2 regions of the Streptomyces sp. NPDC050625 genome follow, and region 1 is predicted to be linked to the other one. Evidence: riboswitches for the same ligand, from Rfam matches in the RefSeq annotation. Region 1 holds a riboswitch; the other holds the start of a gene.
What was found. Region 1 has a riboswitch for S-adenosylmethionine ahead of AB0I54_RS18160 (aminotransferase class V-fold PLP-dependent enzyme). Riboswitches for the same ligand answer to the same signal wherever they lie in the genome.
Positions count from the first base shown of each region.

Region 2: another riboswitch for S-adenosylmethionine. It lies ahead of thrC (threonine synthase); the one in region 1 lies ahead of AB0I54_RS18160 (aminotransferase class V-fold PLP-dependent enzyme).

Region 1 covers NZ_JBFAIQ010000007.1:32,725-42,670, forward strand. Annotated here, with positions in the region: gene AB0I54_RS18150 (cytochrome bc complex cytochrome b subunit) at 1-684, shown strand, start outside; gene trpD (anthranilate phosphoribosyltransferase) at 822-1,886, shown strand; SAM riboswitch class IV at 1,961-2,077, shown strand; gene AB0I54_RS18160 (aminotransferase class V-fold PLP-dependent enzyme) at 2,240-3,613, shown strand; gene AB0I54_RS18165 (serine/threonine-protein kinase) at 3,678-6,578, shown strand; gene AB0I54_RS18170 (Lrp/AsnC ligand binding domain-containing protein) at 6,618-6,899, opposite strand; gene AB0I54_RS18175 (rhomboid family intramembrane serine protease) at 6,896-7,639, opposite strand; gene AB0I54_RS18180 (hypothetical protein) at 7,795-8,034, shown strand; gene AB0I54_RS18185 (NYN domain-containing protein) at 8,072-9,415, shown strand; gene AB0I54_RS18190 (NlpC/P60 family protein) at 9,627-9,946, shown strand, end outside.
Region 2 covers NZ_JBFAIQ010000011.1:197,279-207,224, forward strand. Annotated here, with positions in the region: gene AB0I54_RS25105 (NADH:flavin oxidoreductase) at 1-722, opposite strand, end outside; gene AB0I54_RS25110 (hypothetical protein) at 864-1,094, opposite strand; gene AB0I54_RS25115 (helix-turn-helix transcriptional regulator) at 1,210-2,049, shown strand; gene AB0I54_RS25120 (DUF397 domain-containing protein) at 2,033-2,236, shown strand; gene AB0I54_RS25125 (Uma2 family endonuclease) at 2,518-2,826, shown strand; gene groL (chaperonin GroEL) at 2,854-4,476, opposite strand; gene AB0I54_RS25135 (cold-shock protein) at 4,818-5,024, opposite strand; gene AB0I54_RS25140 (MoaD/ThiS family protein) at 5,455-5,730, opposite strand; gene thrC (threonine synthase) at 5,727-7,010, opposite strand; SAM riboswitch class I at 7,028-7,169, opposite strand; gene AB0I54_RS25150 (glucosyl-3-phosphoglycerate synthase) at 7,299-8,243, shown strand; gene AB0I54_RS25155 (trehalose-6-phosphate synthase) at 8,327-9,763, shown strand; gene otsB (trehalose-phosphatase) at 9,772-9,946, opposite strand, start outside.

The DNA.
Region 1 (9,946 bases):
CTGATCCGCTTCATGCCGGGCTGGGAGGTCAACTTCTGGGGTCACACGCTCGTCCTGGGTGTGTTCATCCCGCTGGTGATCTTCCCGCTGGTCCTGGTCGCGATCGCGGTCTACCCGTTCATCGAGTCCTGGGTCACCGGGGACAAGCGCGAGCACCACATCCTGGACCGCCCGCGCAACGCCCCGACGCGCACCGGGCTCGGTGTCGCCTGGATGACGGTGTACCTGACGCTGCTGGTCGGCGGTGGCAACGACCTGTGGGCCACGCACTTCAACCTGTCGATCAACGCGGTCACCTGGTTCGTCCGGATCTTCGTCTTCGTCGGACCGGTCCTGGCGTTCCTCCTCACCAAGCGGATCTGCCTCGGCCTGCAGCGCCGGGACCGGGAGAAGGTGCTGCACGGTCGCGAGACCGGCATCATCAAGCGCCTGCCGCACGGTGAGTTCATCGAGATCCACGAGCCGCTCAGCCAGGAGCAGCTGCACACCCTCACGGCGCACGAGCAGTACGCGCCGGCCGAGATCGGCCCGACGGTCGACGAGAACGGTGTCGAGCGCAAGGTGCCGGGCTCGCAGAAGCTGCGAGCCAAGCTCAGCGACGCGCTCTACGGCGAGGAGTCCCAGATCCCGAAGGCCACCGTCGAGGAGTACAAGGAGATCACGAGCGGCCACGGCCACCACTGATCGCTGCGCACGCCACGCCACGGCAGGGGCCCCGTCCGGTGTTCGGACGGGGCCCTTCGCCATGCCCGGCGGCTGGATAGGGTGGACCTTGTTGAGATTGGCGTCCCGGAATCCGGGACCTCACCCAGGAGCGGCTTATGAGCGCTGTGACCCCCGCTGGAGGCGACACCGCGGCGGGCCGTTCCTGGCCCGAGGTACTGAACGCCCTGCTGGACGGTCGTGACCAGAGCGCCGACGCGACGGCCTGGGCGATGGACCGGATCATGCGCGGCGAGGCGACCGACGCGCAGATCGCCGGCTTCGTGGTGGCACTGCGGGCCAAGGGCGAGACCGTCGAGGAGATCACGGGCGTCGTCCGGGCGATGTACGAGCACGCCAAGGTGATCGAGGTGTCCGGCCGCACGGTCGACATCGTCGGCACGGGCGGCGACGGCGCGAAGACGGTGAACATCTCCACGATGTCGGCGCTGGTGGTGGCCGGCACCGGCGCCAAGGTCGTCAAGCACGGCAACCGGGCCGCCTCGTCCGCGTCCGGCTCCTCCGACGTCCTGGAGAAGCTCGGCGTGAACCTCGACCTGACGCCCCAGCGCGTCGCCGAGGTCGCGGAGGAGGCGGGCATCACCTTCTGCTTCGCCGTGAAGTTCCACCCTGCGCTGCGCCATGTCGCCGCGGCCCGCGGCCAGTTGGGCATCCGCACGGTCTTCAACGCCCTCGGACCGCTGACCAACCCGGCCAAGGTCAGGTCCCAGGCGGTCGGCGTCGCGGACCCCCGGCTGGCGCCGATGATCGCGGGCGTCCTGGCCGAGCGCGGCAACTCCTCCCTGGTGTTCCGCGGCGACGACGGGCTCGACGAGCTGACCACGACGTCCACCTCCCGCGTCTGGGTCGTCCGGGACGGCAAGGTCACCGAGGAGAGCTTCGACCCGCGGGACGTCGGCCTCGAACTGGTGCCGGTGGAGGCGCTGCGGGGCGGGGACCCGTCGTACAACGCGGAGGTCGCCCGGCGGCTGCTGGACGGCGAGAAGGGGCCCGTACGGGACGCGGTGCTGCTGAACTCGGCGGCCGCCCTGGTGGCCCTCGACCCGGGCCCCGGCACCCTCGCCGAGCAGCTCGGCGCCCAGATGGCCAAGGCCGCGGAGTCGATCGACTCGGGCTCGGCCAAGCGGGTGCTGGAGCGGTGGGTGGCCGCGAGCAACGCCTGACATGAGCGGTCGGCGGTCCCGCGATCCGGACACGGGTTGCGGGACCGCGATCACTTCACGTACTTTCCTGTCCAGGTCATGAGTGACAGTCATGAGGCCCCGGCCGACTGTCCGGCAACCCTCCGTCCGTGGCGGGGTGCCCCGGGTGAGGACCAGGTCGTAGGCAGCGAGGTCTACGGCAAGCGCGGACCCCTCGTACACCAGGGGTCCTGGTCGTCGAGGGAGCCTTCTGTGAGCAAGCGAATGCGATAGGGCGTAGAGCCCCGCCTCCGCGTACCCCTTTTCACCTTCCCCGCGCTTGAGCCGTGCGTGCTCGCGTGGTGGTTCCGCCTTGCTTCTCACGGGAGTTCACCATGTCCGTCTCCACCGCTGCCGCCGTCCGGACCGTTTGCTGTGACATTCCGGGGCCGCTGCCCGTCCTGGGCGAGGACGTCACCGTCCCGCTCGTCACGGGCGGCGAAGTCACCTACGCCGCGCTCGACTACGCGGCCAGCGCCCCCGCCCTCCAGCGCGTCTGGGACGACGTGGCGGCCTACGCCCCCTACTACGGCAGCGTCCACCGCGGCGCCGGCTACCTCTCCCAGCTCTCCACCGACCTCTTCGAGAACGCCCGCGCGACCGTCGCCGAGTTCCTCGACTGCCGCGACGCCGACCAGGTGATCTTCACCCGGTCCACCACCGACTCCCTCAACCTGCTCGCCGCCGCGCTGCCCGCCGACTGCCACGTCTTCGTCTTCGAGACCGAGCACCACGCCTCGCTGCTGCCCTGGAAGGACGCCCGGGTCAGCTACCTCGACGCCCCGCGCAGCCCGCGCGAGGCGGTCGCGACCCTGGAGCGGGCCCTCGCCGACCGTGACCCTCACGGCCCGGCCCTCGTCTGCGTCACGGGCGCCTCCAACGTCACCGGCGAGCTGTGGCCGGTCCGCGAACTGGCCGCCGCCGCCCACGCGCACGGTGCCCGGATCGTCCTGGACGCCGCCCAGCTGGCCCCCCACCACCCGGTGTCGGTCCAGGACCTGGACGTCGACTGGGTCGCCTTCTCCGGTCACAAGCTGTACGCCCCCTTCGGCTCCGGAGTGCTGGCCGGCCGCGCCGACTGGCTGCGCGCGGCCGAGCCGTACCTGGCGGGCGGCGGCGCCAGCCGCGGGGTCAGCCGCCGTGCGGACGGGGGAGTGGCCGTGGAGTGGCACGAGACCGCGGCCCGCCACGAGGCCGGCTCCCCGAACGTCATCGGCGTCTACTCCATCGCCTCCGCCTGCAAGGCCCTGACCGAGGCCGGATTCGACACCCTGGTGGCCCGTGAGGAGCACCTGATCCGCAAGGTCAGGGACGGCCTGGCCGAGGTCCCGCAGGTCCGCGTCCTCTCCCTCTTCGGCGACGACGCCCCGCGCGTCGGCGTGATCTCCTTCGTCGTCGAGGGCTGGAACAGCTCGCACTTCGCCGCCGCGCTCTCCGCCGAGTACGGCATCGGGGTCCGCGACGGCCTGTTCTGCGCGCACCCGCTCGTCCGCACCCTGCTGGGCAGCGACCCGCAGACCCAGGGCGAGTGCGGCGCTCCGGAGGCCGCGCCCGGCGAGAAGTCCCTCAACGCCGTCCGCGTCAGCTTCGGCGCGGGCACGCCGGACGAGCACGTCGACCGGTTCGTGAACGCCGTGAAGGAACTGGTCCGGGACGGCGCCAAGTGGCAGTACCGCACCGAGGACGGGCGCTGCGTCCCGGCCGTCTGATCGCCGTACGTCACCGCGGTATACGCTCCCCCTGTCAGCCGGACTCTTGACGGGGGAGCACGGGGTGGACGCGCTGCGCGCGGCGGATCCGCGGCGGATCGGGCCGTACGAGGTCCTGGGCAGGCTCGGCGCGGGCGGGATGGGCGAGGTGTATCTCGCCGAGTCGCGCACCGGACTCCGGCTCGCGGTGAAGGTGGTGCGCGCCGAGCACGCCGAGGACCGCACCTTCCGGGCCCGGTTCCGTCATGAGGTACGGGCCGCGCAGACCGTCGGCGGGGCGGGCACGTACACCGCGCGGGTGGTGGACGCCGACACCGGGGCGGAACGGCCCTGGATGGCAACGGAGTTCGTGGAGGGACCGAACCTGCGGGACGCGGTGCTGGACGGGGGCGCGCTGCCCCGGTCGGCGGTACGGGTCCTGGCGGGGGCCCTCGGGGAGGCGCTCGCCGCCATCCATGCCAAGGGGATGGTCCACCGCGACCTGAAGCCCTCCAACATCCTGCTGGGCGCGGACGGCCCCCGGGTCATCGACTTCGGGATCGTACGGGCCCTGGAGGCCACGGCGCTGACCCGCACCGGCGCGGTGGTGGGCTCGGTCGGCTACGTCTCGCCCGAGCAGATCCGCAACGGCGGCCAGGTGGGACCGCCGAGCGACGTTTTCTCCCTGGGCGCGGTCCTGGCCTACGCGGCGGCCGGACGCGAGCCGTTCGGCGAGGGCCAGGACTCGGTGATCCTGCTGCGCATCCTGACCCGCGACTTCGACCTGTCCGGGGTGCCGGACGACCTGCGCCCGCTGGTGGCGGCCTGCCTGCGAGAGGACCCACTGGAGCGCCCGACCCCCGCGGACCTCCTGACGTCCACCGGCCACACCCCGGCCTCACTGCGCACGGACATCCGCCCGGGCTGGTACGCGGCCACCCCCGACCCCACACCGCCCCACACCACCCCCCACTGGATCCCGGCGCCCCACGCGACCGGCGTGGAGTACGCGGCCCCACACACCCCCACACCACCGACAGCGACGTCGGCACCGGGAGCTGCCGTGTCCGGCGCGGATGTCGCCGCGTCTGCGTCGCACGCTGCTGTGTCCGGTGCGGATGCTGCCGCGTCCTTGATCGACGTCGGTGCGCCGGGGGTCGACATGGTCGCGCCCGGGCCTGACGGCAAGGTTTCCGCGTCCGGCGTTGCCACGCCTGCGACCGATGTCGACGCGTCTGCGTCGCACTCTGCCGTGCCCGGCACGGATGTCGCCGCGTCTGCGTCGCACTCTGCCGTGTCCGGCGCGGATGCTGCCGCGTCCTTGATCGACGCCGGTGCGCCGGGGGCCGACATGGTCGCGCCCGGGCCTGACGGCAAGGTTTCTGCATCCGGAGTTGCCACGCCTGCGACCGATGTCGACGCGTCTGCGTCGCACGCTGCCGCGTCCTTGATCGACGCCGCCGTGCCAGGGGCTGACAGCACCGCGTCCGTGACTGATGCCGACCAGACTGCGACCGGAAGTGCCCTGCCTGTCGCCGACATCGCCGTGTCCGGAACCGACGGCGCCGCACCGGTTGCGGATGCCTACGCGGCTGTGGCCGAATCGGACGCGTCTGTGATCGACGCCGCCGCGCCCGGTGCCGATTCCAGCGCGTTCGTGATCGGTGCCGGCACGGGTGCGTCAGCCGTTGGCGCGTCCGAGGCCGAAGCCGAGGCAGGCGCATCCGGGACCGGTGTCCCCGCGTCCGTGAGCGCTGCCGTTGCTCCACCTGTGGCCGAAGCCTCCGTGCCCGATGCGTACGCGAGCACCGTCACCCCGGCGGGCGTGGTGGCTCCCGGGCGGCGGCGGTTGTTGCAGGTCTTGGCCGGTGGGGCCGTCGTTGCCGCGGGGGCCGGGGTCGGAGGGTGGCTCTGGCAGCGGGGGACGGGGAGCGAGGGCGAGAGGGGAGGCACGTCCGTGGGGGCGTCCCGCACGGGCGGGGACCGTACCGGCGGGCCCGCCATGCTGCGGTGGCAGTACGACGTCGGTGGCCTCGGCGGGCTGGACGGCCCCTGCGTCGCCCTCTCCCCGGACGGCTCCGCCGTCTACCTGGGCAGCTCCAGCGGCACCCTGCACGCCGTCTCGCGCACGGGAAGCCGCCGCTGGAAGATCAAGCTCGGTGACGAGGTCTCGACCCCCGTGGTCACCGCGGCCGGCGTCTTCTGCGTGACCTGGGACCACGACCGCAACCTGCGCCGCCTGCGCGCCGTGGCCCTCGACGGCACCCCGAAGTGGCAGCAGACCCTCGGCGACCACGGTTACGGCATCCCGGTCCTGCTCGGCGACCACGTCCTCGTCGTCATGGGCGGCACCGACGCCGGCGGCCTGCGCTGCGTCGCCGCCGACGGCAGCGAGCGCTGGCTCGTGACGACCCCCGCCGGCCCCACCGGCATCCCGCTGGTCGCGGGCGGCGTGGTCTACACCGGCAGCTACGGAGACCGGCTGCTGGCGCTGGACGCCACGGACGGCTCCCGGAAGTGGTCCGTGCCGGGCGGAACCGACGTGAGGGTGTCGGCGCTGGCCGGCACGACGCTGCTCGCCGACTCCGGCCCCGGCCTGCAGGGCTTCCGGAGCACGGACGGCAGGCGGCTGTGGCGCAATCCGGACAGCAGTCCGACGGCCCCGGTCCCCGGCAACCGGTCCCTCGCCGTCGCCACCGAGAACGGCGGCGTCTACGCGCTGCGCGCCGCCGACGGCACCAAGGCGTGGACGCGCCAGGTCGGCGACGGCACCTCCTCGCTTCCCGGCGCGGTGGTGTCCGGCGACACCGTGTACGCCCGCGTCGACGACCGCGTCCAGACCCTGGCCCTGGTCGACGGCGGGCCACGCTGGAGCGCGGACATCGGCCGGAGCCAGGGCGACGACCAGCACACCCCGGTCGTCCGCGCCGGCCGCCTCTACGTACCCTCGGGCACCGGGATCGCGGCGGTCGACGTGACCGTCTAGCCGTCCTGACCGAGCGGGTAGGTCGTCCCGACCGAGCGGCTAGTTGTCCAGCCCGATCGAGAACGCCGCCTCGAGGTCGTGCTGCGAGTACGTGCGGAAGGCCACGTGCGTGTCCGTTCCCTCCACCCCGGGGATCTTGCTGATCCGGCCCGGGATGACCTCCGCCAGCTCCTCGTGCTCCTTGACCCGCACCATCGCGATCAGGTCGTACGTACCGGTGACGGAGAAGACCTCGCTCACCGAGTCCAGCGAAGCGATCTGCTCCGCGATCTCGGGGATCCGGTCCACGCTGGTCTTGATGAGGACGATCGCGGTGATCACGGCTGTTTCTCTCCCTCGGGGGCCGGAGCTGGGGCGTCCCTCACTTTAGTAGGCCGCCCGAACCGCACCCACGCGAAGACGAAGCCCAGCGAGAAGCCCACCAGATGGGCCAGATAGGCCACCCCCGGACCCTGGGAGGCGCGGCCCGCCGCCAGCCACTGGATGGCCGCCCAGAAGGGCAGGACCACCCAGGCCGGGAAGCGCAGTGGGAGGAAGAACAGGAAGGGGAGGAGACTGGTGACACGGGCATCGGGGAACAGGTACAGGAACGCTCCGAGTACCGCCGAGATCGCCCCGGACGCGCCCACCAGCGACTGCTGGGACGAGGCGTTGGCGGCCGCGTAGCCGATCAGCGCGAGATAGCCGCAGCCGACGTAGAACAGGGTGAACTGCACGCGGCCCATCCGCTCCTCGGTCATCGCCCCGAAGACGTAGAGGAAGAGCATGTTGCCGAGCAGATGCACCCAGCTGCCGTGCACGAAGAGGGCCGTGGCGGGGGTGAGGGCCTCCTGCGCCGGCTGCTCGAACAGCTTCGCGGGGATGACGCCCCAGTGCCGGAAGTACGCCCGCTGCACGGCGAGCAGCGCGTCCCCCGTGCCGTACGCCGGATTGAGCCCCGACGCCGGACCCATCACGAAGATCAGGCAGCACAGGGCGATGAAGGTGTACGTCATCGGCGCCGGCGTGCCCCGAACCGCCCTGAAGGTCCTCGCGGCCACCGCGCTCCAGTTGCTGATCATGGACACAGAGCATGACGTAAGGGGACGCACTCCCGCAGACCGCCTCGCCGCCATGGACGCACCAGCGACGAGTCCCCACCAGGCCGTAGGGTTACGAGCCACACGCGTCGGGCAGATGGCGCGTCACGGACACTAGAAGGAAGCGAACAGCCACGATGCCGGTTCCCCTGCCTACCGCCACGACGCGGTGGCGCTGCTCCCTCTGCGGCAACCTCACGCGTTTCGACGTGACGCGCGCCTCGAAGGTCGTCGAGTACGTCCATCTCGACCTGGCCGGAGAGCCGAAGGTCGAGGAGCGCGAGGTGGTCAGTGAGACCATCGAGTCGGTCCGCTGCCGCTGGTGCAACGCGGTGGACCAGGTGGAACTGGTGGACAGGCCGGGCGCCGACTCCTGACCGGGAGCGGCCCCGTACGGATATTGGGGTGTGACGGATGGTGGAGACCACAGGCGGGGGGCCGGGCGACGGCACCGCTGAGGTGCTTGACCGTCCGCTGCCCGACGGCGTGCGACGCCGTGTCGTACAGATCGTCTCGGACGGTTTCGGCGGGCTGACCGTCGGCGAACTGCCCGCCCAGTTGCGGCAGTACGCCCGGTTCGCCCCGAACCGCCGGGCGAAGTTCGCCGGGAACGCCATGGCGGCGGCCCTGGAGACCGACGCCCTGTTCCGGCAGCGCATCGGCGAGAAACTGAGAGAGGCCCAGCCGGAACTCGCCGGCGCCCTCGACTCCGGCTCGCCGCCCCCGGCCGCGGACCCGCTCGACGTGGCGGCCGCGGCCTATGTACTGCGTCCCACGGGCTGGGTGAAGCTGGTCACCGCGGCCGGCGAGGAGGCCCAGCGGGCGGACGCCGAGCGCGCGGACGAGGAGAGCCGGGCCGAACTGGAGCGGCTGCGCGAGGAGCTCGACCGGGCCCGGGAGCAGACCCGGGCCGAGACCGAGCGGCTGCGTACCGAGTTGGAGACGGCGAAGAAGGAAGCGGAATCGCTTCACCGCAAGCTCCGGGCGGCCCTGAGCGACGTCAAGCGCGGCGAGGCGGCCCTGCGCAAGGTCCAGAGCGAGATCGAGGCCGTGCGGGCCGAGGGGCAGGCCCAGGTGTCCACCGCCGAGAGCGAGACCCGGCGGCTCAAGGCCCGCCTGGGGGAGGCCGAGGCCGCCCTGGAGGCGACCCGGCGGGCCGCCCGGGAGGGGCGCAGCGTCGAGGACATGCGGGTACGGCTGCTGCTCGACACCGTGCTGGAGGCGGCCCAAGGACTGCGCCGGGAACTGGCGTTGCCGCCCGTCTCGGTCCGTCCGGCCGAGACCGTGGATGCGGTCGAACCGGGACGAATGACCCCGAAGGACATCGCCGCGCGGGCCCTGTCGGACAGTGATCCGGCCATTCTCGACCAGCTTCTCGCCCTGCCACAGGCGCACTTGGTGGTCGACGGCTACAACGTCACCAAGACCGGCTATCCGCAGATGCCGCTGGAGAAGCAGCGCCTGCGGCTGCTCGGCCAGCTCTCGCAGCTCGCCGCGCAGACCGGCGCCGAGGTGACCTGTGTCTTCGACGGCGCCGAACTGGCGGCGCCCGTCCTGCTCGCCCCGCCGCGCGGCGTCCGGGTGCTGTTCTCCAAGCCGGGCGTCACGGCCGACGAGCTCATCCGCCAGCTGGTGCGAGCGGAGCCGCCGGGGCGTCCGGTCATCGTCGCCTCGACCGACCGCGAGGTGGCCGACGGGGTCGCCAGGGCCGGTGCCCGACCCGTCGCGTCTGCGGTGCTTCTGAAGCGACTGTCCTGAACATTCAAGGTGCATATGCAATGCCCGAATTGACCGGACTGTCGCCCAACGTAGCGTCAATCGGAGATCACTGCATGTGAGTTGTGTGCAAAGAATGCACTGCGGGACGGGATTTTTTGGTGTGAGGATTTGAACTGATCACAGCAAGGTCACTAGGGTCAGGGCTCGAACCTCCACACGGGTGATCACTCAAAAGAAGGAGCCCGTCTCCGTGGCGTCCCACCGTCGACCCAAGCAGCCGAGCCGCACGCGCGTGACCGTGCTGACCACCGCAGCCGCCGCTGCCGTCGCCCTGAGCGCGAACGCCGCCAACGCGGCACCGAGCGAGAAGCTCAGCAAGGACGAGGTCAAGGCGAAGGTCGACGCGCTCTACGAGCAGGCGGAGCAGGCCACCGAGAAGTACAACGGGGCCAAGGAGAAGCAGGAGAAGCTCCAGAAGGAGATCTCCACCATCCAGGACAACGTCGCCCGCGGCCAGGAGGAACTCAACAAGCTGCGCGACGGCCTGGGTTCGATGGCGAGCGCCCAGTA
Region 2 (9,946 bases), on a different contig from region 1:
TAGTCCTGCTGCTTCCACTGCGAGTAGCGGAAGAGGACGGGGAACTCGGGGGAGACGGCCTCGCGGACCGCGGCGACGATCTCCGCCGCGAACTTGGTACGGGCCACCGGGTCGCCGCCGTAGGCGTCGGTGCGGCGGTTGGTGCCGGCCCACAGGAACTGGTCCACGAGGTAGCCGTGGGCGCCGTGGAGTTCGACGCCGTCGAAACCGATCCGCTCGGCGTCGGCAGCGGCCTGGGCGAACGCGGCGACGACGTCGTCCAGGTCCTGCGCGGTCATGGACTTGCCGGTGGGCTCGGCACCCTCGGTGACCAGGCCGGACGGGCCGATCGCGGGAGCGTCGGCGTAGGGCGGCTGGCCCTGCTGGCGGACCATGCCGATGTGCCACAGCTGGGGCACGATCGTGCCGCCCGCCGCGTGCACCGCCTCGGCGACCTTCGCCCAGCCGGCCAGCTGCTCCTCACCGTGGAACCGGGGCACGCGGTCGCTCTGCCCGGCCGACTCGTGCCCGACGTAGGTGCCCTCGGTGACGATGAGCCCGACACCGGCGGCGGCGCGGCGCGCGTAGTACGACAGCACGTCCTCACCGGGGATGCCGCCCGGGGAGAACATGCGGGTCATCGGCGCCATCACGATCCGGTTGGGAACGGTGAGTCCGTTGAGGGTGATCGGGCGGGAGAGGATCTGAGCCGCGCGGGAAGCGGGAGGCGTCGTGTCGGTCACGTGGGGGCTCCTCGGGAGTAACTCGGTCGACCAGCTGGTATGTGCACGCGCATTGTTGCACCCTCTTAAGGAACCCACTGCCCGAGTGCCCGCATTCCGTTTAGAGCCGACCCGCCACGTGATCCCGGACACACCCGCACGTCAGGGCAGGCCGGCCGCCGGGCCTGATCGGGCGTCCCGATTCAGCCGCCGCACCCGCTCCCGCAGCACCTCGTCCGGCGCCGCCTCCCTCAACTCCTCGGGCGGACAGTCCCACTCCCGCCCACCACCGACGGGCCGCAACTGCACACGACCTCCCACGCGCGCCATGACCTCGCCGATCCGCCCGCTCCGTACGTCGACGACATACGTCCCGATCTCCCTCGTCTCCATTGCGCCGATCCCTCCACGCTGAGTGTTCGCCTTCACCACACAGCGTGGCCATAGGCGCCCTAACCTGGCCAGATACGGCGTCCCAACAACCTCAGCTGTCAGACCGGGAGTTGCCATGGCAGGACCGAAGGACCTCGATCCGTCATCGTCACCGCGCGCTTTGCTGGGTGCGGAGTTACGGCACGCTCGGGAGCGGAGGGGGCTGAGTCAGGAGCAGCTGGGCCAGCGGCTGTTCGTGAGCGGGTCGTTCATCGGGCAACTGGAGGCGGGGACGCGGCGGATGCAGCCGGAGTTCGCACGGATGCTGGACGAAGTGCTGGAGACGGACGGCTTCTTTGCGCGGAACTGTGGGGCGGCGGCCAAGTCGAAGTACGAGCCGCCCTTCGAGGAAGTGGTGGAGGCGGAGGCACAGGCCACGGCGATCAGGCAGTACACGTCGCTCCTGATCCCGGGGCTCCTGCAGACGCCTGCGTACGCACGGGCCGTGGACCGACCGTGGGCCCCGATGGCGTCGGAGGAGGCCATCGAGGAGTGGGTGGAGGGCCGTATGGAGCGGGCTCGACTGCTCGACCACCCAACAAAGCCGGTGTTGTGGACGGTGCTTGACGAGGCGGCGCTGCACCGGAAGATCGGCGGCCCGGCGGTGATGGCGGAGGCCCTGCGTCATGTGGCCGGTATGGCCCACCGGAACCGGATCATCATGCAGGTGCTGCCGTTCAACGTGGGTGCGCATGCGGCGATGCAGGGTTCCCTCAAGCTCATGGAGTTCGCGGACGCCCCTCCGCTGGTCTACTGCGAGGGGGTGCGCAGCGGGCGTATGGAGGACGACCCAGCTACCGTCGCCCAACTGAGGTTTGTGTACGACCTCCTCGTGGCCTCCGCGCTATCGCAGGAGAAGTCCCTGGCCCTGATCGAGGCGTTGGCGCAGGATTACGCCCATGAGGAAGAACCTTGACAACGACCTGGGCACGGCCGTATGGATCAAATCGAGCTACAGCGCCGGCGGCAACGACTGCCTCGAAGTCACCCACGACTCCCCCACGCTCATCCCCATCCGCGACTCCAAGACCCCCCTCGGTCCGAAGCTCATGTTCCGGGCCGAGGCATGGTCGGCGTTCGTCGAGGACCTGAAGCGCGCCTAGCCGTCAAGTGACCGTGGGGGCCGCCCGCTTCTTCGCCAGTGTCGTGCTTCCACGCCCCGAGTAAAGGGCGCTCCGCGTCGCCTTCGGCGATGGCCCTGCGGGCCACCCTTGACTAGGGCCGCTCCAGCACGGGTGAGAAGCAAGCGAGTGGCCCGGAAAGACGGTGGCCGCTTGACGGGGTTCACGGGCAACCGTCGGCTGCGTGCCTGGCCGGGGTTCGCGGGCGCGGCCGCGCCTCGCCAGCACGCCGGGCTGGCTCAGCGGCTTGCGGATGGTGGGCAATGGAGCGCGGGGGCTGCGTGGCGGGACGCCGGGCCAGCATCGTCATAGGTCGGCGCCTACCGCAAGGGGCCCGTGATACCAACCGACGCGACCGCATCGACAAGGTCCGCGGCTACGCCGAAGCTGGTATCCCCATCCACCTGCTGATCGACCGGGACAACAACACGCTCGTCGTACACAGCGAGCCCAAGGACGGCCGCTACCAACAGTCCCCGGCCCACTCCTGGGGCGCCACCGTCGCGCCGACTGGAAACGCCCGAGGGCGGCACCCCCAGCCAGAAGCTGGGAGAGCCGCCCTCGGTCCGTAGGACAGGCGATCAACCGGAACCGGTCGATCAGAAGTCCATGTCACCGCCCGGCATGCCGCCCGGAGCGGCCGCGGCGGCCTTCTCCGGCTTGTCGGCGATGACGGCCTCGGTGGTGAGGAACAGCGCGGCGATGGAGGCGGCGTTCTGCAGCGCGGAACGGGTCACCTTCGCCGGGTCGATGATGCCTTCCTTGACCAGGTCGACGTACTCGCCGGTCGCGGCGTTCAGGCCGTGGCCCGGGGTCAGGTTGCGCACCTTCTCCACCACGACACCGCCCTCGAGGCCGGCGTTGACGGCGATCTGCTTCAGCGGAGCCTCGAGCGCGAGCTTCACGGCCTGGGCGCCGGTCGCCTCGTCACCCTGCAGCTCCAGCTTCTCGAACACCTGGGAGGCCTGGAGCAGGGCCACGCCACCACCGGCGACGATGCCCTCCTCGACGGCCGCCTTGGCGTTGCGGACGGCGTCCTCGATGCGGTGCTTGCGCTCCTTGAGCTCCACCTCGGTGGCGGCACCGGCCTTGATGACCGCGACACCGCCGGCGAGCTTCGCCAGGCGCTCCTGCAGCTTCTCGCGGTCGTAGTCGGAGTCGCTGTTCTCGATCTCGGCGCGGATCTGGTTGACCCGGCCGTTGACCTGGTCGGAGGAGCCGGCACCGTCGACGATGGTGGTCTCGTCCTTGGTGATGACGACCTTGCGGGCGCGGCCCAGGAGGTCCAGGGTCGCGTTCTCCAGCTTGAGGCCGACCTCCTCGGAGATGACCTCGCCGCCCGTGAGGATGGCGATGTCGCCGAGCATGGCCTTGCGGCGGTCACCGAAGCCCGGGGCCTTGACGGCGACGGACTTGAAGGTGCCGCGGATCTTGTTGACGACCAGGGTCGACAGGGCCTCGCCCTCGACGTCCTCGGCGATGATCAGCAGCGGCTTGCCCGACTGCATGACCTTCTCCAGGAGCGGGAGCAGGTCCTTGACGGAGCCGATCTTGGAGTTGGCGATGAGGATGTACGGGTCGTCGAGCGACGCCTCCATCCGCTCCATGTCGGTGGCGAAGTACGCCGAGATGTAGCCCTTGTCGAAGCGCATACCCTCGGTGAGCTCCAGCTCCAGACCAAAGGTCTGGGACTCCTCGACGGTGATGACGCCTTCCTTGCCGACCTTGTCCATGGCCTCGGCGATGAGCTCGCCGATCTGGGTGTCGGCGGCGGAGATGGAGGCCGTGGAGGCGATCTGCTCCTTGGTCTCGACGTCCTTGGCCTGCTCCAGCAGGGCGGCGGAGACGGCCTCGACGGCCTTCTCGATACCGCGCTTGAGGGCCATCGGGTTGGCGCCGGCGGCTACGTTGCGCAGGCCCTCCTTGACCAGGGCCTGGGCGAGCACGGTCGCGGTGGTCGTACCGTCACCGGCGACGTCGTCCGTCTTCTTGGCGACTTCCTTGACCAGCTCGGCGCCGATCTTCTCGTACGGGTCCTCGAGCTCGATCTCCTTGGCGATGGAGACACCATCGTTGGTGATCGTGGGGGCGCCCCACTTCTTCTCGAGGACGACGTTGCGGCCCTTGGGGCCGAGCGTCACCTTCACGGCGTCCGCGAGCTGGTTCATGCCGCGCTCGAGGCCGCGCCGCGCCTCCTCGTCGAACGCGATGATCTTGGCCATGTGAAGTGGTCCCTCCAGGACTGGGGGTGATTCCTTCGGACCGCGCCCGCGCCCGCGACGGACGGCCCACGGGCCGGTGGTTCCTTGCCCCACCCGCTCCGCGGCCTCACCGACCCGGTCCTTCTTTTGTCACTCTCACCTTCAGAGTGCTAACGCCAATGATTAGCACTCGCCCCTGTCGAGTGCAAGCGGCTCGGGAGGATACGCAGGTGGGCTGCGGCGTCACGGGGCCCGGGCGGGCCGGGCGGCACGGGCGTCGCGGGCAGACCGAAGGGCCCGTACCCCGGGAGGTACGGGCCCTTCGAAGATGAACAGAACGTCGGTGTCAGTCGACGCGTGCTTCAGCTGGTCGCCAGCCGGACCATGTCCGCCTGCGGGCCTTTCTGACCCTGCGAGATCTCGAAGTCGACCCGCTGTCCCTCTTCCAGGGTGCGGTAGCCGTCCATCTGGATCGCGCTGTAGTGGACGAAAACATCCGCACCACCGTCGACCGCGATGAAGCCGTACCCCTTCTCCGCGTTGAACCACTTGACGGTGCCCTGAGCCATGCCTAACTCCCCTATTACTGGCCCTTGCACAGATCCACACCTCGCGGATCCGGGTCAGACCTCACCCCCCATTGGCTTGGGGGCGTGCGCCGGAACGCGTCGACCGCGGCTGAATGTATCTGTCCAACTGCCGTCTGCAACAGGTCAATCGGACGAGAATTCTGGACGTGCGCGGTCCGGAATGTGGCGAGAATTCGCCTGAATTCAGGGCAAGTCGGGCCCTGCAAAAGGTATAAAAGCCGCAGAAAGCCCACACACTTTGGCTACTTCTTGTCGGCCTACGGCATGAATCCAGGGCTTCCGACCCGGAGATCGGGAGCGAGTTCCCCAACTGTACCGCGCTCAATCACACTGAATTGCCCCCTCCGCTTCTCTCACGGAGGGGGCAATCAGATGAACACTCGGTAACTGCCGTTACCCACGGTAATGATCAGCCGCCGGCGACCGCCGGGATGATGGAGACACCCGAGCCGTCGGGGGTCGCCGTCTGAAGGCCCTGCTCGAAGCGGACGTCGTCGTCGTTGACGTACACATTGACGAAGCGGCGCAGCTTGCCCTGGTCGTCCAGGACACGGGCGGCGATCCCCGTGTGGTTCTTCTCCAGGCTCTCGATGACCTCGGCGAGGGTCGCGCCCTCGGCCGTCACCTCGGCCTGGCCGCCCGTGTAGGTGCGCAGGATGGTGGGGATGCGGACGGTCACACTCATGCCAGGCCAGCCTCTCGGAAGGAGTCAAGGTTCGGGCGGATGGTCGCGGTCAGGCCCGTGCCGGCCACCGCGTCAAGCGTCTTGAGGCCGTCGCCCGTGTTGAGGACGACGGTGGTCTTGGTCGGGTCGAGGACGCCGTCCTTGATGAGCTTCCGCGTCACGCCCACCGTCACACCGCCCGCCGTCTCGGCGAAGATGCCCTCGGTGCGCGCCAGCAGCTTGATGGCGTCCACGACCTGCTCGTCGGTCACATCCTCCACCGCGCCGCCGGTGCGGCGCGCGATGTCGAGGACGTACGGCCCGTCGGCCGGGTTGCCGATGGCCAGGGACTTGGCGATGGTGTTCGGCTTCTGCGGGCGGACCACGTCGTGCCCGCCCTTGAAGGCCACGGACACCGGCGAGCAGCCCTCGGCCTGGGCGCCGAAGATCTTGTAGGGCCGGTCCTCGACAAGCCCGAGCTTGATCAGCTCCTGCAGACCCTTGTCGACCTTGGTGAGCTGGGAGCCGGAGGCGATGGGGACCACGATCTGGTCGGGCAGCCGCCAGCCGAGCTGCTCGCAGATCTCGTACGCCAGGGTCTTGGAGCCCTCCGCGTAGTACGGCCGCAGGTTGACGTTGACGAAGCCCCAGCCCTCGCCGGCCGGGTCGCCGATCAGCTCGGAGCAGAAGCGGTTCACGTCGTCGTAGTTGCCCTCGATGCCGACGAGGTTGCCGCCGTAGATCGCGGCCATGACGACCTTGCCCTGCTCCAGGTCGTGCGGGATGAACACGCAGGAGCGGAGGCCGGCGCGGGCGGCCGCGGCGCCGACGGCCCCGGCGAGGTTGCCCGTGGAGGAGCAGGACAGGGTGGTGAAGCCGAAGGCGCGGGCGGCCTCCAGGGCCTGGGCGACGACGCGGTCCTTGAAGGAGTGCGTCGGGTTGCCGGAGTCGTCCTTCACGTACAGACCGCCGGTCACACCCAGCTCGCGCGCCAGGTTGTCGGCCTTGACGAGCTTGGTCCAGCCCGGGTTCAGGTTCGGCTTGTCGGCCACGTCCGCGGGGACGGGCAGCAGCGGCGCGTAGCGCCAGATGTTCGCGGGGCCCGCCTCGATGCGCCTGCGGAGTTCCTCGGTTTCGTACGCCGAGAAGTCGTACGCGATCTCGAGCGGACCGAAACACTCCTCGCAGGCGAACACCGGTCCGAGCGGTACCCGGTGACCGCACTCGCGACAGCTCAGTGCTGCGGCCGGGCCGAGGTCTACTGTGGGATTGCTGGTGCTTGCAACTGTCTGCACAGCCATGGAGGCGAGGCCCTTTCTCCTCATCTTCCTCACGACGCATCTCGCCGTGAGACGGATTTGGCACCTTCCCTAGCCGGGAGCCTCGCTGGAGGACGAGAACCGACTGGAGGGTTGCCGGGGCTTCATCGGGCCGTGTCCCTCTGCCCCTCTGGATGAGCTGTATGTGGTTGTAAACGCCCACGACCCTCGACATGCGATGGTCATCGGCGTTGTTCAAGACTGTAACCGAAGGCCAGGACAGTTGAGATAGTCGTCCGAACCGCGAGACAACGTGAGGAGCCGCTGACTGTGCTGGAAGAAGTCGAGCGCTGGCTGGCCACCCGCTCCTGGTCCATGACCGATCGCCCCCTCCACAAGATCCTCGCCGCCAAGCAGCGGACGGGTCAGTCGGTGTCCGTGGTGCTGCCCGCGCTCAACGAGGAGGAGACGGTCGGTGACATCGTCGCCGTGATCCGCCACGACCTCATGCAGCAGGTCCCGCTCGTCGACGAGATCGTCGTCGTCGACTCGGGATCCACCGACCGCACCTCCGCGGTGGCCGCCGCCGCGGGTGCCAGGGTCGTCCACCGCGACGACATCCTGCCGCGCATTCCGGCCGTTCCCGGCAAGGGGGAGGTCCTGTGGCGCTCCCTGCTGGTCACGAGCGGGGACATCGTCTGCTTCATCGACGCCGACCTGAGGGAGTTCTCCTCCGACTTCGTCTCCGGGATCGTCGGCCCGCTGCTGACCGACCCGGGGGTCGACCTGGTCAAGGCGATGTACGACCGCCCACTGGGCGGGGCGACGGGCCAGGGCGGCCGGGTCACCGAGCTGATGGCGCGCCCGCTGCTGAACATGCACTGGCCGCAGCTGGCCGGCTTCGTGCAGCCGCTCGGCGGCGAGTACGCGGCCCGCCGCTCCCTGCTGGAACAGCTCCCGTTCCCCGTCGGCTACGGCGTGGAGCTGGGCATGCTGGTCGACGCCCTGCACCTGGTGGGCCTGGACGCCCTCGCGCAGGTCGACGTGGGGGTGCGCAAGCACCGGCACCAGGACGGGCAGGCGCTGGGCCGGATGGCGGCGGCGGTCTACCGGACGGCGCAGCTGAGGCTGGCCCGCGGTCACCTCGTCCGGCCCTCCCTGACCCAGTTCGAGCGGGGCGAGGACGGCTTCGAGCCGCGCACCTACTCGGTGGACACGGAGGAGCGGCCGCCGATGGCGGAGATCGCGGAGTACGCCTCGCGCCAAGTGGCCTGATCACTGGAGAACGGCTGTATACGGCCCCCTCGCAGGGTGGAACGTACGTTTGAGCGTTTCCGGGCCGGGCTAGGTTGAGGCGTATGGCTTCCACGCACGGTGCTGCTGAAGTGCTGGTCGCGTCCAATCGCGGCCCGGTCTCGTTCGAGGTGCGCGAGGGGGGTGCGCTGCACGCCAAGCGGGGTGGTGGCGGGCTGGTCTCGGGTCTGTCGGCCATCGGGCCGCACACGGACGCGGTGTGGGTGTGCGCCGCGCTGAGCGACGCCGACCGAGAGGCGGTGCGCCGCTCGCACGGCGGCCGGCGGCTGTCCGTGGACGCGACCGGCGGCCAGCAGGTGCGCATGCTGGACATCGACGCGACGGTGTTCTCCGACGCGTACAACGGCGTCGCCAACTCCGTGCTCTGGTTCGTCCACCACATGCTCTACCAGACCCCGCTGGAGCCGGTTTTCGACGCGGAGTTCCGGCGCCAGTGGGCGTCGTACGAGGCCTACAACCGGGCCTTCGCCGAGGCGCTGGCGGAGGAGGCCGCCGAGGGTGCCGCGGTGGTGATCCAGGACTACCACCTCGCGCTGGCTCCCCGGATGCTCCGGCAGCTCCGCCCCGATCTGCGGATCGGCCATTTCTCGCACACGCCCTGGGCCCCGCCGGACTACTTCCGTCTCCTGCCCGACGACATCGCGGCCGAGCTGCTCGGCGGCATCCTCGGCGCCGACCGCGCGGCCTTCCTCACCCAACGCTGGGCGGACGCGTTCACCGACTGCTGTCATGCGGTGCTCGGGCCCGGCATCCCGTCCGGCACGCGCATCGGTGTGCACGGGCTCGGCGCGGACGCGGACTTCCTGCGCAAGCGGGCGCACGAGCCGGACGTGGCCGAGCGGATGGCCGTGCTGCGCGCGGAGATCGGTGACGGCCGCAGGACGATCGTCCGGGTGGACCGCACCGAGCTGTCGAAGAACATCGTGCGCGGGCTGCTGGCGTACCGGCAGCTGCTGGACGACCACCCCGAGTGGCGCGAGCGGGTCGTGCACGTGGCCTTCGCCTACCCCTCCCGGCAGGACCTGGCCGTGTACCGCGACTACACGGCGGAGGTGCAGCGCCTGGCGCAGGACATCAACTCCCGGTACGGCACACCGGGTTGGACCCCGGTCGAGCTGCACGTCAAGGACGACTTCGCGCGCTCCCTGGCCGCGTACCGGCTGGCGGACGTGGCGCTGGTGAACCCCATCCGGGACGGTATGAACCTGGTCGCCAAGGAGATTCCGGTCGTCTCCGACGAGGGGTGCGTGCTGGTGCTCTCACGGGAGGCCGGGGCGTACGAGGAGCTGGGCGAGGACGCGATCGCCGTGAACCCCTACGACATCGTGGGCACGGCCGACGCCCTGCACCAGGCGCTGACCATGCCCTTCGAGGAGCGGGCGGAGCGGACGAAGCGGCTGGCCGCCGCGGCCACCGCGTTGCCCCCTGCTCAGTGGTTCCTGGACCAGCTGCACGCGCTGGACGTCGATCAGTCCAGCTGAGCGGCGAGTCAGTCCAGCTGAGCGGCGAGCGTGCGGAGCAGTCGTACGACCCCCTCGGGGCCGTCCACCACCAGGTCCGCCCGTTCGGCCAGCTCCGTCACCTCCGAGCTGCCGCTGCACACCAGCAGGCCGGGGACGCCGTCCGAGCGGAGCTTGTCGACCGCGGCGTAGGCGGGGAGGTCG